Regions from separate parts of the Pseudomonas sp. Sample_16 genome, predicted to be linked through region 2. Evidence: predicted binding sites of a transcription regulator. Region 2 holds the regulator's gene; the other holds the start of a gene.
The links. The regulator FliA, encoded in region 2, starts transcription of late flagellar genes. The targets are predictions, from matches to a motif close to CTAAAGTTTNNNNNNNNNNNGCCGNTAA.

Region 1 (7,422 bases), on a different contig from region 2:
GCACCAGCACCTTATTGTTGCCCGGCAACGGCGAGCTGTATTGCAGATAGTGCGTCCCGTCCTGGGCGACTTTCACCAGATCACGATTGACGTAGACCCCGTTGGGGTCGCGGTTGTCCTTGAAGCTTTTGCCTACGCCTTCCGGATCTTTGGCCTTGAACAGGCGCACGGTGTTGGAGTCATAGCCGAAGAAGTAGCCGTCCTTGCCGTAGGTGATGTTCGACAGCAACTTGATCGCCTGCGCCCGCGCTGCGTCATCGCCTTGCGCGGCAGCGTCGTACAGCGGCTTGATCGTGGTCATTGCCACGGCAACGTAACTTTGCAGGGTGGCCTTGGCATCGCTGAGCAGGCGCTCGCGGGTGACCTCGACCTCTTGGCGGGCCTGGCCTTGCAGGATGAACAACGTGGTCAGGCTGATGACCAGCGCGAAGAGCAATACCGGGAGGACGGCGAGGGACAGGACTTTGGCCTTCAGGCTCATGCGCATGACGTTCACTCTTTTGATTTTGTTGGCGTGGTTAAAGGCTATAACGGCACGCCAAGGCAAAACTGTAGGAGCCGGGCTTGCCGGCGAAAGCAATGTCAAAGACGCCTTCGCCGGCAAACCTGGCTTCTACATGAGTGAAATCAGAGGACCATCGCGGCCACCCAGCCAAACGCCAGCAACGGCAGGTTGTAGTGCAGGAAGGTTGGGACCACGGTGTCCCAGATGTGATGGTGCTGGCCGTCGATGTTCAGGCCGGAAGTCGGGCCGAGGGTCGAGTCCGATGCGGGCGAACCGGCATCACCGAGGGCACCGGCCGTACCGACGATGCACACGATGGCGATCGGACTGAAGCCAAGTTGCACGCACAACGGCACGAAAATCACCGCCAGGATCGGCACGGTGGAAAACGACGAACCAATGCCCATGGTCACCAGCAATCCCACCAGCAGCATCAGCAAGGCGCCGATGGCTTTGCTGTGGCCGATCCACGCTGCCGACGTTTCGACGAGTGTCTGCACTTGCCCGGTGGCCTTGATCACTTCGCCAAACCCGGAAGCGGCGATCATGATGAAGCCGATCATCGCCATCATCTTCATGCCTTCGGTGAACAGGTCATCGGTGTCGCGCCATTTGACGATGCCCGATACCGAGAAAATCAGGAATCCGGCCAGCGCACCGATGATCATCGAGTCCAGCAACAGCTGAATAATGAAGGCCGCCGCAATCGCCGCACCCGCGACCATCAGGCTCAACGGGTTGTATTGCACCGCAACCTGTTCGACTTGCTCGATCTTTTGCAGATCGTAGACACGCTTCTTGCGGTAACTGACGAACGCAATCAGCAAGCCCACCAGCATGCCCAGCGCCGGAATCCCCATGGCGTGGGTGACGTTGATGCCGCTGATGTCCACGCCGCTGCGGGCGACGTTGGCCAGCAGGATCTCATTGAGGAAGATGTTGCCGAAGCCCACGGGCAGAAACATGTACGGGGTGATGAGGCCGAAGGTAATGACACAGGCGATCAACCGGCGATCGAGTTGCAACTTGGTCAGCACGTATAAAAGCGGCGGCACCAGCAAGGGAATGAAGGCGATATGTATCGGCAAGATGTTCTGCGAGGCAATGGCCACGACCCAGAGCAACCCGATCAACAACCACTTGACCTGGCCACCGCCCGAGGCGTGCTGGCGATCGACCATCGCCAAGGCCTTGTCGGCCAGGGCATGGGCCATGCCGGACTTGGCAATGGCCACCGCGAAAGCACCGAGCAAGGCGTAGGACAACGCCACGGTCGCCCCGCCGCCGAGGCCGCTGTTGAAGGCTTTGAGCGTCGCCTCGATCCCCAGGCCACCGGTCAAGCCACCCACCAGCGCACCTACGATCAGCGCGATCACCACATGCACGCGGGACAGGCTGAGTATCAGCATGACGCCGACCGCGGCAATTACTGCATTCATTGTCACTACTCCAGACAAGCGAAAAGAGTCCAGCCGGGCGCCTGCATGAGCCACCAGCGGGTTAAAGAATGGGTCTTATTAGAAGGGCGCGCACTTTGCCGCAGACACGGCCCGGTGTCAAAGCCGCGCTCGAGGTCATTTATTCACCGGGGCGAGATAAAGAAAGCCAAATCACAGCCGTTACAGTGCAAAGTCTCAGATATTTATCGAATAAGGACGTCTCCATGTCGCTCAGACAACTTTCCATTCAATGGAAAATCACCCTGCTGGCCGGGCTGTGCCTGGCGGGCATCGTGACCCTGCTGGTAGGTCTTTCGCTGTACCGCATGGAGCACAGCTCCGAGTTGGTGAAAGCCTCGAGCATGGAAATGCTGACTGAAGCGGCGCAGGCACGGATCGAGTCCCAGGGTGAAAACCAGGCACTGGTCATTCGCCAGCAGTTCATGGACGCCTATCAATACGGGCATGGATTTTCCCGTCAGGTGCTGTTTTTGCGAGACCAGGCCGAGAAGCGTTTCCTCGATGCCTTCGACCTACGCGAAGACCTGACACGACAGGTCAAATCGGCCCTGCAAGCCAACCCCGAACTGCTCGGCTTGTCCCTGGTGTTTGAGCCCAATGGCCTGGATGGCAAGGACGATCTGTTCAGCGGACAAGCCGAACTGGGCAGTAACGACAAGGGCCGTTTTGCCCTGTACTGGTCACAGCCGACGCCGGGCAAGGTAACGTCCATGGCGCTGCCGGAAAGCGACATGGCCGACACCAGCAGCGGCCCCAGCGGCGAACCGGCCAATGCCTGGTTCACCTGCCCGCGCACCCGCCTCAAGCCCTGCGTGATCGAACCCTACTTTTATGTGATCGACGGCCAGAAAGTGCTGATGACCAGCATCGTGTTCCCGCTGATGGTCAACGGCAAGGTCATCGCTTCGCTATCGGTGGATATCAACCTCAACAGCTTGCAAACGATCAGTCAGGGCGCCAGCAAAAAGCTCTACGACGGCCAGACCAGCGTCAGTATTGTCAGCCCGGCCGGCCTGCTCGCCGGTCACAGCCCGGACGCCGGCAAACTCAGCCAGCGCCTGGAAACCGTGGACCAGACCAGCGGTGCCGAACTGATGCGCATGCTCGCCGGCAGCAGCCAGACCGGCAGCCTGCACAGCCATCAGCAGCTCAAAGTCATATCGCCCTTCCAACCGATTCCCGATGGAAAATCCTGGGGTGTGTTGCTCGACGTCCCTGAAAAAGTGCTGATCGGTCCCGCCGAAGCCTTGAAAAAGCAGCTGGATGAAAGCAACACGGCCGGCACACTGACCGAGTTGGGGCTGGGTGTCCTCGCCGCATTGATCGGGCTGGTGCTGGTGTGGCTGATGGCCCGCAGTGTGACCAAACCGATCCTCGGCGTGGCGTACATGCTCGAAGACATCGCCAGCGGCGAAGGCGACCTGACTCGACGCCTGGCCTACGACAAACAGGATGAGCTGGGGCAATTGGCGGGCTGGTTCAACCGCTTCCTCGACAAGCTGCAACCGATTATCGCCGAAGTGAAACGCTCGGTGCAGGATGCCCGCAACACCGCTGACCAATCGTCCGCCATCGCCACCCAGACCAGCGCCGGCATGGAACAGCAATATCGTCAGGTGGATCAGGTCGCCACCGCGTCCCACGAAATGAGCGCCACTGCCCAGGATGTCGCCCGCAGCGCCGCCCAGGCCGCACAAGCGGCGCGGGATGCCGACCAGGCGACTCGCCAAGGCCTGACCGTGATCGACCGCACCACCACCAGCATCGACAACCTCGCCGCCGACATGAGCGCGGCGATGGTCCAGGTTGAAGGCCTGGCTGCCAATAGCGAAAAAATCGGGTCGGTACTCGAAGTGATCCGCGCCATTGCTGAACAGACCAACCTGCTGGCACTCAACGCCGCCATCGAAGCCGCCCGTGCCGGTGAAGCCGGGCGTGGGTTTGCCGTGGTGGCCGATGAAGTGCGCAACCTGGCGCGACGCACCCAGGAGTCCGTCGAGGAAACCCGTGTGGTGATCGAGCAATTGCAAAGCGGCACCCAGGATGTGGTGGGCTCGATGGGCAACAGCCATCGCCAGGCCCAGGGCAGTGTCGAGCAGGTTGGACAGGCCGTTACGGCACTGCGGCAGATCGGCGATGCGGTGACCGTGATCAGCGACATGAACCTGCAAATCGCCAGTGCAGCCGAAGAGCAAAGCGCGGTTGCCGAGGAGATCAATAACAATGTCGCGACCATTCGCGATGTGACCGAATCGTTGTCGGGACAAGCCAACGAATCAGCACGGGTGAGCCAGTCGCTCAATTGCCTGGCCAATCATCAGCAGGGGTTGATGGATCAGTTCCGCGTCTAATTACCACTGATCCCCTGTAGGAGCCGGCTTGCTGGCGATGGCGGCGACACATTCAGTATCAATGTGTCCAGTACACCGCTATCGCGAGCAAGCTCGCTCCCACAGGTTTTCGTGTACATCCTTGCCATTCACTTTCCATCTTCAATGATGGCGAGTGGATATCTTCCGGAAGCCGATTATGCTTCATGAAACCTTGCAGCGATGCGAGGCCGTCAGTCTGTGTCCCAGGGCCCGGGTACGGCAACAAATGAGAGGTGCTCCGGCCTAAAACAAGAACAACGGAGAAAACTCATGGCGGCAATCGACAATACAACCACGGGCAGTGCGCCCAACCGCGGGATTACCAAGGAGGAACGTAAAGTCATCTTTGCCTCGTCCTTGGGCACCGTGTTCGAGTGGTACGACTTTTACCTGTATGGCTCCCTCGCCGCGATCATCGCCAAGCACTTCTTTGCCGGCGTCAACGAGACCACGTCCTTCATCTTCGCTTTGCTCGCGTTCGCCGCAGGCTTTGCCGTGCGGCCATTCGGCGCAATTGTTTTTGGCCGGCTGGGTGACATGATCGGACGCAAACACACCTTCCTCATCACCATTGTGATCATGGGTGTGTCCACGGCGGTGGTGGGCTTTTTACCGGGGTACGCGACCATCGGGGTGGCGGCGCCGATTATCCTCATCACCCTGCGCTTGCTGCAGGGCCTGGCCCTGGGTGGCGAATACGGCGGTGCGGCGACTTACGTGGCCGAACACGCGCCAAAAGGCAAACGCGGTTACTTCACCTCATGGATCCAGACCACCGCGACCCTCGGTCTGTTTCTGTCATTGCTGGTGATCCTGGCCTGTCGCACAGCGCTGGGCACTGAAGCCTTCGAAGCCTGGGGCTGGCGGATCCCGTTCCTGCTGTCGATCCTGCTGTTGATCATCTCGGTGTACATCCGCCTGCAACTCAACGAGTCACCGGTGTTCCTGAAAATGAAGGCTGAGGGCAAATCCTCCAAGGCGCCGCTGACCGAATCTTTCGCCCGCTGGGACAACCTCAAGATCGTCATCATGGCCCTGCTCGGCGGCACTGCCGGGCAAGCCGTGGTCTGGTACACCGGGCAGTTCTACGCGTTGTTCTTCCTGTTGCAAACATTGAAAATCGAACCGCAGACCGCCAACCTGCTGATCGCCGGCTCGTTGCTGATCGGCACGCCGTTCTTCGTGATTTTCGGCAGCCTGTCCGATCGGATCGGCCGCAAAGGAATCATAATGGCCGGCTGCATCCTCGCGGCGCTGACGTATTTCCCGATTTTCAATGCGCTGACCCAGTACGGCAATCCCGATGTGTTCGTCGCCCAGGAGAAAAACCCGGTCACGGTGGTCGCCGATCCTGACCAGTGTTCGTTCCAGTTCGACCCGGTGGGCAAGGCCAAATTCACCAGCTCCTGTGACTTGGCCAAGACCGTGCTGGCCAGACGGGCGATCCCCTATAAAAACGAGAAGGCCGAGCCGGGCACTGTGGCGCAGGTGCGGATCGGTGAGAAGGTGATCCAGAGTTTCGAGGGCACCGGCATGCCGGCCGCCGACTTCAAGGCGAAGAACGATGCCTTCACCGCCTCGCTCGCTACCGCTCTGAAGGAGGCCGGCTACCCCGAAAAGGCTGACCCGGCCAAGACCAACTATCCGATGGTGTTGTTGCTCCTGACCATTCTCGTCATCTACGTGACCATGGTGTACGGCCCGATCGCCGCGTGGCTGGTTGAACTGTTCCCGGCACGTATCCGCTATACCTCGATGTCGCTGCCGTACCACATCGGCAACGGCTGGTTTGGCGGGTTCCTGCCGACGGTGGCCTTCGCTATGGTGGCAGCCACTGGGGATATCTATTACGGCCTGTGGTATCCGATCGTGATCGCAGTGATGACGGCGATTCTGGGGATTTTCTTCATGCCGGAAACCAAGGATCGGGAGATTCATCACACCTGAAACCGGCACAACACAACCCCTGTGGGAGCACGGCTTGCCGGAGATGGCGGACGGGAGATCGCCATCGCGAGCAAGCTTTGCTCCTACGGGGGATGTTGGTGGGTTTTCAGGTGCGTTTTGGTAGTTCGATCAACACTTTCAACCCGCCCCACTCGCTCACCTGCAAGTGCATGCCCCCGCCCCAGGTGTCGACGATATCGCGCACAATGCCCAGGCCCAGGCCATGCCCATCGGCCTGTTCATCCAGCCGTGCGCCGCGGCTGAACACCTGATCGCGCCGGTCTTCGGGAATGCCCGGCCCGTCGTCTTCGACAATCAGCTGAAAACTTTCTGCAGCCTCGACCACACTCAATCGGACTTCGGCATCGGCCCATTTGCAGGCGTTGTCCAACAGGTTGCCGAGCAGTTCCAGCAGATCCTCGCGATCCCATGGCAGTTGCAGCCCGGCCGGGGTGCGATAGCTCAGGTTCAGATGGTCGCCGTGAATCATGTTCAATGTCGCCAACAACCCCGGCAGTTCGGCGTCGCAGTCAAACAGTGCGCCCGGCAGTGCATCGCCGGCCAAGCGAGCGCGATTGAGTTCACGATTGAGCCGCTGTTGCACCTGTTCCAGTTGTTCCTTGAGCACCTTGCGCAGTTGCGGATGCGCGTCGAGCTGTTCGCTCGAGGCAAGACTCAACAGCACGGCCAATGGGGTTTTCAAGGCGTGACCCAGATTGCCCAAGGCATTGCGCGAGCGCTTGAGGCTGTCTTCAGTGTGAGCCAGCAGGTGGTTGATCTGCGCCACCAGCGGCTCCAATTCCACCGGTACCTGCTCATCAAGTTGCGAGCGCTGGCCCTGTTGCAGTTGCGCGATCTGTTCGCGGGCCTTTTCCAGCGGGCGCAAGGCGCGACGCACAGTGACCCGTTGCAACAGCAGGATCAGCAGCAACCCCGCCAGCCCCAGTCCGAGCCCGACCTGCTGCATCCGCTGGAAGCTCTCGCGCACCGGCGTGTAATCCTGCGCCACACTGATGGAAATCGACTGGCCGAGGCGCCGATAGTCGGAACGCAACACCAGCAATTGCTGCCCTTCCGGCCCCAGTTGCAGGTTGCTGTGCAGGCCGGGATGATCGAGGCGCGGCAGCTCCTGATCCCA
Region 2 (7,422 bases):
ACCTTCACCTCGCTGTTGCGCCAACAACTGGTCACCATGCTGGACGATCGAAAAACGCATCGCCCCCTGAATCTCGGTGGCCAGCCTGCTCTTGCAGTAAAAGCGCTGGCGCTCTGGGATGTCTGGCAGGGCGTGACTGATCAGGCGATCAAGGGGATCGTAGTGGTATCGGCAGAGTACGGTTTCACGGGGCGATGTCATGAGCGGGTGCTCCGAAGGTCCGAAGATCGGGCGCTCAGTATTGGCGGCTTTACAAGGGTTGGGTACTAGCAGAACTGATAGGTGGGCAGTTGCGGCCTCTTCGCGGGCAAGCCTCGCTCCTACAAAATATCGATCCACCCGTAGGAGCGAGGCTTGCCCGCGAAAGGGCCCGTTCATGCGATACGAATCCCCCCGATAAAACCCTGTATTTCAACCCCCCGCTAAAGTTGGAAGGCTTCTTGCAATAGCCGCCCCGAGCCTGCTTCAGGCGTCAAAAGTTTGCTTCAAAGGAACGGGGAATACCGGTGGATCGCTCTCAGTTAATCAACAGTGCCCGCACGAACATGGCAGACCTCAGTCGAGGCAATCTGGGCGTGCCGCTGTTGCTGCTGGTCATGTTGGCAATGATGATGTTGCCGATTCCGCCGTTTCTGCTGGACGTGTTCTTCACCTTCAACATTGCCTTGTCCATCGTTGTGCTGCTGGTTTGCGTCTACGCCCTGCGGCCGCTGGATTTTGCCGTGTTCCCGACCATTCTGCTGGTGGCGACGCTGTTGCGGCTGGCGTTGAACGTGGCGTCGACGCGGGTGGTGATGCTCCACGGTCAGGACGGCCACGCTGCCGCCGGTAAGGTGATCCAGGCCTTCGGTGAGGTGGTGATCGGCGGTAACTACGTGGTCGGTATCGTGGTTTTCGCGATCTTGATGATCATCAACTTCGTCGTGGTAACCAAGGGTGCCGGGCGGATTTCCGAGGTGAGTGCGCGGTTCACCCTCGATGCGATGCCCGGTAAACAGATGGCCATCGACGCCGACCTCAACGCCGGTCTGATCGACCAGAACCAGGCCAAGGCCCGCCGTTCGGAAGTGGCACAGGAAGCCGAGTTCTATGGCTCCATGGACGGTGCCAGCAAATTCGTGCGTGGTGACGCCATTGCCGGTTTGCTGATTCTGTTCATCAACCTGATCGGTGGCATGGCGGTCGGTATCTTCCAGCACAACATGACCTTCGCCGATGCCGGCAAGGTTTACGCACTGCTGACCATCGGTGACGGTTTGGTGGCGCAATTGCCATCACTGTTGTTGTCCACCGCTGCGGCGATCATGGTGACCCGTGCTTCCGGTTCGGAAGACATGGGTAAACAGATCAATCGTCAGATGTTCGCATCGCCCAAGGCGCTGGCCGTATCGGCAGGCTTGATGGCGGTGATGGGGCTGGTGCCCGGCATGCCGCACTTTTCCTTCCTGACCATGGCTGCCCTGGCGGCGGGTGGTGCCTACCTGTTCTGGCGCAAGCAGAACCAGGTCAAGGTCCAGGCGTTGCAGGAGGTCAAGCGTCAACAAGAGTTGCTGCCATCGCCAGCGCGCGCGCAGGAAACCAAGGAGCTCGGCTGGGATGACGTGACGCCGATCGACATGATCGGCCTGGAAGTCGGCTACCGCCTGATTCCATTGGTGGATCGCAATCAGGGTGGTCAATTGCTGGCGCGGATCAAGGGCGTGCGCAAGAAGTTGTCCCAGGACCTGGGCTTCCTGATGCCGACCGTGCACATCCGCGACAACCTCGACCTGGCACCAAGTGCCTACCGCCTGACCTTGATGGGGGTGATCCTGGCCGAGGCCGAGATTTACCCGGATCGCGAACTGGCGATCAACCCGGGGCAGGTATACGGCACGCTCAACGGCATTACCGCCAAAGATCCGGCTTTCGGTCTGGAAGCGGTCTGGATCGAAATCAGTCAGCGTGCCCAGGCACAATCCCTTGGCTATACAGTGGTTGATGCCAGTACAGTAGTGGCCACTCACTTGAACCAGATTCTGTACAAGCATTCCAGTGAGCTGATCGGGCACGAGGAAGTGCAGCAACTGATGCAGTTGCTGGCGAAAAACTCGCCGAAACTGGCCGAAGAATTGGTGCCAGGTGTGTTGTCGCTGTCGCAACTGCTCAAGGTTCTGCAAGCGCTGCTGGCAGAGCAGGTGCCGGTGCGTGACATTCGAAGCATTGCCGAGGCCATCGCCAACAACGCTTCCAAGAGTCAAGATACCGCCGCCCTGGTGGCTGCGGTGCGTGTCGGCGTTAGCCGCGCAATCGTGCAAAGCATTGTAGGCACTGACTCCGAGCTGCCAGTGATCACGCTGGAGCCAAGGTTGGAACAAATATTGCTCAATAGTCTGCAGAAGGCAGGACAAGGCTCGGAAGAGGGCGTTCTGCTGGAGCCAAGCATGGCTGAAAAGCTGCAACGCTCGCTGATCGATGCGGCGCAGCGCCAGGAGATGCAAGGTCAACCGGTGATTCTGCTGGTGGCCGGTCCGGTTCGCGCGATGCTCTCGCGATTTGGCCGGCTGGCAGTCCCGGGTTTGCACGTGTTGGCTTATCAGGAAATCCCTGACAACAAGCAAGTGACCATCGTTGCGACAGTAGGGCCCAACGGCTGAGGTAGTGGTTTATGCAAGTTAAGCGTTTTTTCGCCGCCGATATGCGTCAGGCCATGAAACTGGTTCGTGATGAACTGGGCGCTGAAGCGGCCATCATCGGCAACCGTCGCATCGCCGGTGGTGTCGAGCTCACGGCTGCCCTGGATTACAAGCTGTCGGCGCTGGCGCCACGCGTGCCGAACATGGAACTCGAAGACGAGCTGCGCAAGACGCAGTCGCGCATCGTCACCGCCCAGGCCGAGCTGAGCCTGCGCAGCGACGGCGAAAGCGACAATGCCACCAATCGCCAGTTGTTCGCCGGGTTGCCCCTCACCGCCGCCGAGCCACTGATCGAGCCGACCTACGCCGAGCCTCGGCGTCCTGCGCCAGCGCCTGCTGCGGCGCCCGCGGTGGACTCCCGGGTATTTGACTCGATGCGTTTTGAGCTCAACAGCCTGCGCGAACTGATGGAAGTACAGCTGGGCTCCCTGGCATGGAATCAGCTGCAAGGCAGCAGCCCGGGCCAGGCCAACCTCTGGCGCCGTCTGCAACGTATCGGTTTGTCCGGGCCGTTGTCCCGCGACTTGCTGGCACTGATCACCGATATTCAAGAACCCCGCCAAGCCTGGCGCATGTTGCTGGCGCATCTGGCGCGGATGATTGCCACGCCGGAAATCGAGCCGCTGGAAGAGGGCGGTGTGATTGCCATGGTCGGCCCTGCCGGCATGGGCAAGACCACCACCCTGGCCAAGCTGGCTGCCCGTTATGTGCTCAAGTACGGCGCGCAGAACATCGCGCTGGTGAGCATGGACAGCTACCGTATCGGTGCCCAGGAACAGCTCAAGACCCTCGGCCGGATTCTCAATGTGTCGGTGACCCACGTCGATCCGGGGCAATCGCTGGCGCAGGCGCTGGAACCTTTGCTGCGCAAGCGTGTGGTGCTGATCGATACCGCCGGCCTTCAAGCCAGCGATCCGGCATTGCGCATGCAGCTCGAAAGCCTGGCCGGTCGTGGCATCAAATCGAAAAATTATCTGGTTCTGGCAACCACCAGCCAGAAACAGGTTCTAACCGCCGCTTATCACAGTTACAAGCGTTGCGGGCTCGCTGGCTGCATCCTGACTAAACTGGATGAAACGGCCAGTCTGGGCGAGGTGTTGAGCCTGGCCATCAGCCATGAGTTGCCGGTAGCCTACCTGACTGATGGCCCGCGGATTCCGGATGATTTGCATCTGCCGCGCCGTCATCAACTGGTCAGCCGTGCCGTGAGCGTGCAAATGCAGGAAGAACCCAGCGAAGAAGCCATGGCTGACATGTTCGCTGATATCTACCACAGCCCCACCAAGCAGGTAGGCTGAGGTAACAATGAATAGTTTTTGTACCTACATCGATGGTCTGCCATGCATTGTTCCGATTGTGAACGCGCAGCCAGTAATGTGGCCTCCGTCTATGCAAGACAAGGTAAAGAAATAACATGGGCAGCATGCATCCCGTACAGGTGATCGCGGTGACCGGCGGCAAAGGTGGCGTCGGGAAGACTAACGTGTCAGTGAACTTGTCCCTGGCTCTAGCTGAGCTCGGCCGGCGCGTCATGCTGCTGGACGCCGATCTGGGGCTGGCGAACGTCGACGTTCTGCTGGGGCTGACACCCAAACGGACCCTGGCCGACGTGATCGAAGGTCGCTGCGAGCTGCGCGACGTCCTGTTGCAGGGCCCCGGCGGCATCCGCATCGTTCCCGCCGCGTCCGGCACCCAGAGCATGGTTCACTTGAGCCCGGCGCAGCACGCCGGCCTGATCCAGGCCTTCAGCGATATCGGCGACAACCTCGACGTACTGGTGATCGACACCGCTGCGGGGATTGGTGACTCGGTAGTCAGTTTTGTCCGTGCCGCCCAGGAAGTGTTGCTGGTGGTCTGCGACGAGCCGACCTCCATTACCGACGCCTACGCCCTGATCAAACTGCTCAACCGTGACTACGGCATGAACCGTTTCCGCGTGCTGGCCAACATGGCCCAGAGCCCGCAGGAAGGGCGCAATCTGTTCGCCAAGTTGACCAAGGTCACGGATCGTTTCCTCGACGTCGCCCTGCAATACGTCGGCGCCGTGCCTTATGACGAAAGCGTGCGCAAGGCCGTGCAAAAACAGCGTGCCGTCTACGAAGCATTCCCGCGCTCCAAGTGCTCGCTGGCGTTCAAGGCAATCGCGCAGAAGGTCGACACCTGGCCGTTGCCCGCCAACCCGCGTGGGCATCTGGAGTTCTTCGTCGAACGCCTCGTGCAACAAACGGCAGGACCCGTGCTATGACAGCCAGCGGCTACAACCTCTACAAGAAATCGGCACGCGATGCGCAGTACGAGCTGATCGAGCGTTACGCGCCGCTGGTCAAACGCATTGCCTATCACTTGCTGGCGCGTCTGCCGGCCAGTGTCCAGGTCGAAGACTTGATCCAGGCCGGGATGATCGGCCTGCTGGAAGTCTCGACCAAATACGACGCCAGCAAAGGCGCGAGTTTCGAGACGTACGCGGGCATCCGCATCCGCGGCGCCATGCTCGATGAAGTGCGCAAGGGTGACTGGGCGCCACGCTCGGTCCACCGCAATACCCGCATGGTCAGCGACGCCATCCGCTCGATTGAAGCGAAAACCGGCCGTGACGCTAAAGATCACGAAGTTGCGGCCGAACTCCAATTGAGTCTCGACGATTATTACGGGATTTTGAACGACACCCTGGGCAGCCGGTTATTCAGTTTCGACGATCTGTTGCAGGACGGCGAACACGAAGGGCTGCACGAGGATGGCGCGAGTGCTCATCTCGAGCCGTCACGCGATCTGGAGGATGAACGCTTCCAGGCAGCGCTGGCGGACGCGATTGCCAATTTGCCGGAGCGCGAGCGACTGGTGTTGGCGCTGTACTACGACGAAGAGTTGAATCTCAAGGAAATCGGTGAGGTCCTGGGGGTCAGCGAATCTCGGGTCAGCCAGTTACATAGCCAGTGCGCGGCCCGTTTAAGGGGGCGTTTGGGAGAGTGGCGAGCGCGCTGAAGGCAGTGTGGGGGCACTGCGACGTGGCTGGTGGGGTGATGAACCGCGCCGGTCTCGCTTCGTTGTACTCCAGACAGTCATCGAGTGCTTTGCCAGATTGATTGAAATGGCGCGTCCAGGTGCTGGGCGCGTTTTAGTCTGCTTGGAGGTCGAATTGGACAAGAACATGAAAATCCTCATCGTTGATGACTTCTCAACGATGCGGCGGATCATAAAAAACCTGTTGCGTGACCTTGGGTTCACCAACACGGTCGAGGCCGACGATGGCACTACCGCCATTCCGGTCCTCAACAGCGGGAGCATCGACTTTCTGGTGACCGACTGGAACATGCCTGGCATGACCGGTATCGATCTGCTGCGTCACGTGCGTGCCGATGAAAAGCTCAAGCACCTGCCGGTGTTGATGGTGACCGCTGAAGCCAAGCGCGAGCAGATCATCGAAGCGGCCCAGGCCGGTGTAAACGGCTATGTGGTCAAACCCTTCACGGCCCAGGCGTTGAAAGAAAAAATCGAGAAGATTTTCGAACGCATCGGTTGAACTGCGCCACGGGGGAGCTATGGGGCATAACGAATCTTCGCAGGGCGATTTTGAATCGACCCTGAAAAAACACGCCGTCGAACTGGTCGCGAGCCTTGAAAAGGGCAGGTTTGGCGATGCTGTGCAATTGATCCATGAGCTCAACCAGACCCGTGACCGCGGCCTGTATCAGGAAGTGGGCAAGCTCACGCGCGAGCTGCATAGCGCGATCGTCAATTTTCAGATTGACCCGCACATGCCGCAAGCCGAAGAGGTGTCACAGATCACCGACGCCACCGAGCGTCTGGGTTATGTGGTCAAGCTGACCGAGGCCGCAGCCAACCGCACCATGGACCTGGTGGAAAACGCCACGCCGCTGGTCAACAGCCTGGCTGACGAAGCCCAGGCCTTGAGCACGGATTGGGGGCGGTTCATGCGTCGCGAAGTCGGGGCTGAAGAGTTCCGCGAACTGGCCCGGCGAGTCGACGGGTTCCTGACGCGCAGCAGCACAGACAACCGTGCCGTGTCGGGAAACCTCAACGATATTCTGCTGGCCCAGGATTATCAGGACCTCACAGGTCAAGTCATCAAGCGTGTGACCCAACTCGTCACCGAAGTCGAGAGCAACCTGCTCAAGCTCGTGCTCATGGCCAGTCAGGTTGACCGTTTTGCGGGCATCGAGCATGACCGTGAAGCAATGCTTGCAGAAAAAGATCCACAAAAACATCTCTCTCAGGGTGAAGGTCCGCAGATTCATGCCGATAAAAGAGAAGACGTTGTGTCCGGTCAGGACGATGTGGACGATTTGTTATCCAGCCTTGGATTCTAGAGTTTCAGGAATTTCAGGTTTTTTGGGTTTTTAGACCTGTAGGAGCACACCATTAATGAGCTTCGGCGCCGATGAAGAGATCCTTCAGGATTTCCTGGTTGAGGCCGGCGAGATTCTAGAGCAACTGTCCGAACAGCTGGTCGAGCTGGAAAGCCGACCGGATGATGCGGATCTGCTCAATGCAATTTTTCGCGGTTTTCACACTGTAAAAGGGGGCGCCGGCTTCCTCCAGCTCAACGAGCTGGTGGAGTGCTGCCACATCGCCGAGAACGTGTTCGACATCCTGCGCAAGGGCGAACGTCGCGTTGACTCGGAATTGATGGACGTGGTTCTCGAAGCACTGGACGCGGTGAACAGCATGTTCAGCGAAGTCCGCGAGCGTGGCCCGATCACGGCTGCCACGCCAGAATTACTCGCGG

Region 1: the regulator FliA is predicted to act here: its motif matches at 2,101-2,128, upstream of D8U69_RS24910 (methyl-accepting chemotaxis protein).

The regions. Positions count from the first base shown of each region.
Region 1 is NZ_RCOB01000189.1:3,424-10,845, forward strand. It holds gene D8U69_RS24900 (methyl-accepting chemotaxis protein) at 1-487, opposite strand, end outside; gene D8U69_RS24905 (Na+/H+ antiporter NhaC family protein) at 628-1,944, opposite strand; gene D8U69_RS24910 (methyl-accepting chemotaxis protein) at 2,169-4,316, shown strand; gene D8U69_RS24915 (MFS transporter) at 4,608-6,284, shown strand; gene D8U69_RS24920 (ATP-binding protein) at 6,391-7,422, opposite strand, start outside.
Region 2 is NZ_RCOB01000197.1:110,649-118,070, reverse strand. It holds gene D8U69_RS26390 (RHS repeat-associated core domain-containing protein) at 1-201, opposite strand, end outside; gene flhA (flagellar biosynthesis protein FlhA) at 507-2,636, shown strand; gene flhF (flagellar biosynthesis protein FlhF) at 2,648-3,973, shown strand; gene fleN (flagellar synthesis regulator FleN) at 4,090-4,920, shown strand; gene fliA (RNA polymerase sigma factor FliA) at 4,917-5,657, shown strand; gene D8U69_RS26365 (chemotaxis response regulator CheY) at 5,824-6,195, shown strand; gene D8U69_RS26360 (protein phosphatase CheZ) at 6,215-7,003, shown strand; gene D8U69_RS26355 (chemotaxis protein CheA) at 7,059-7,422, shown strand, end outside.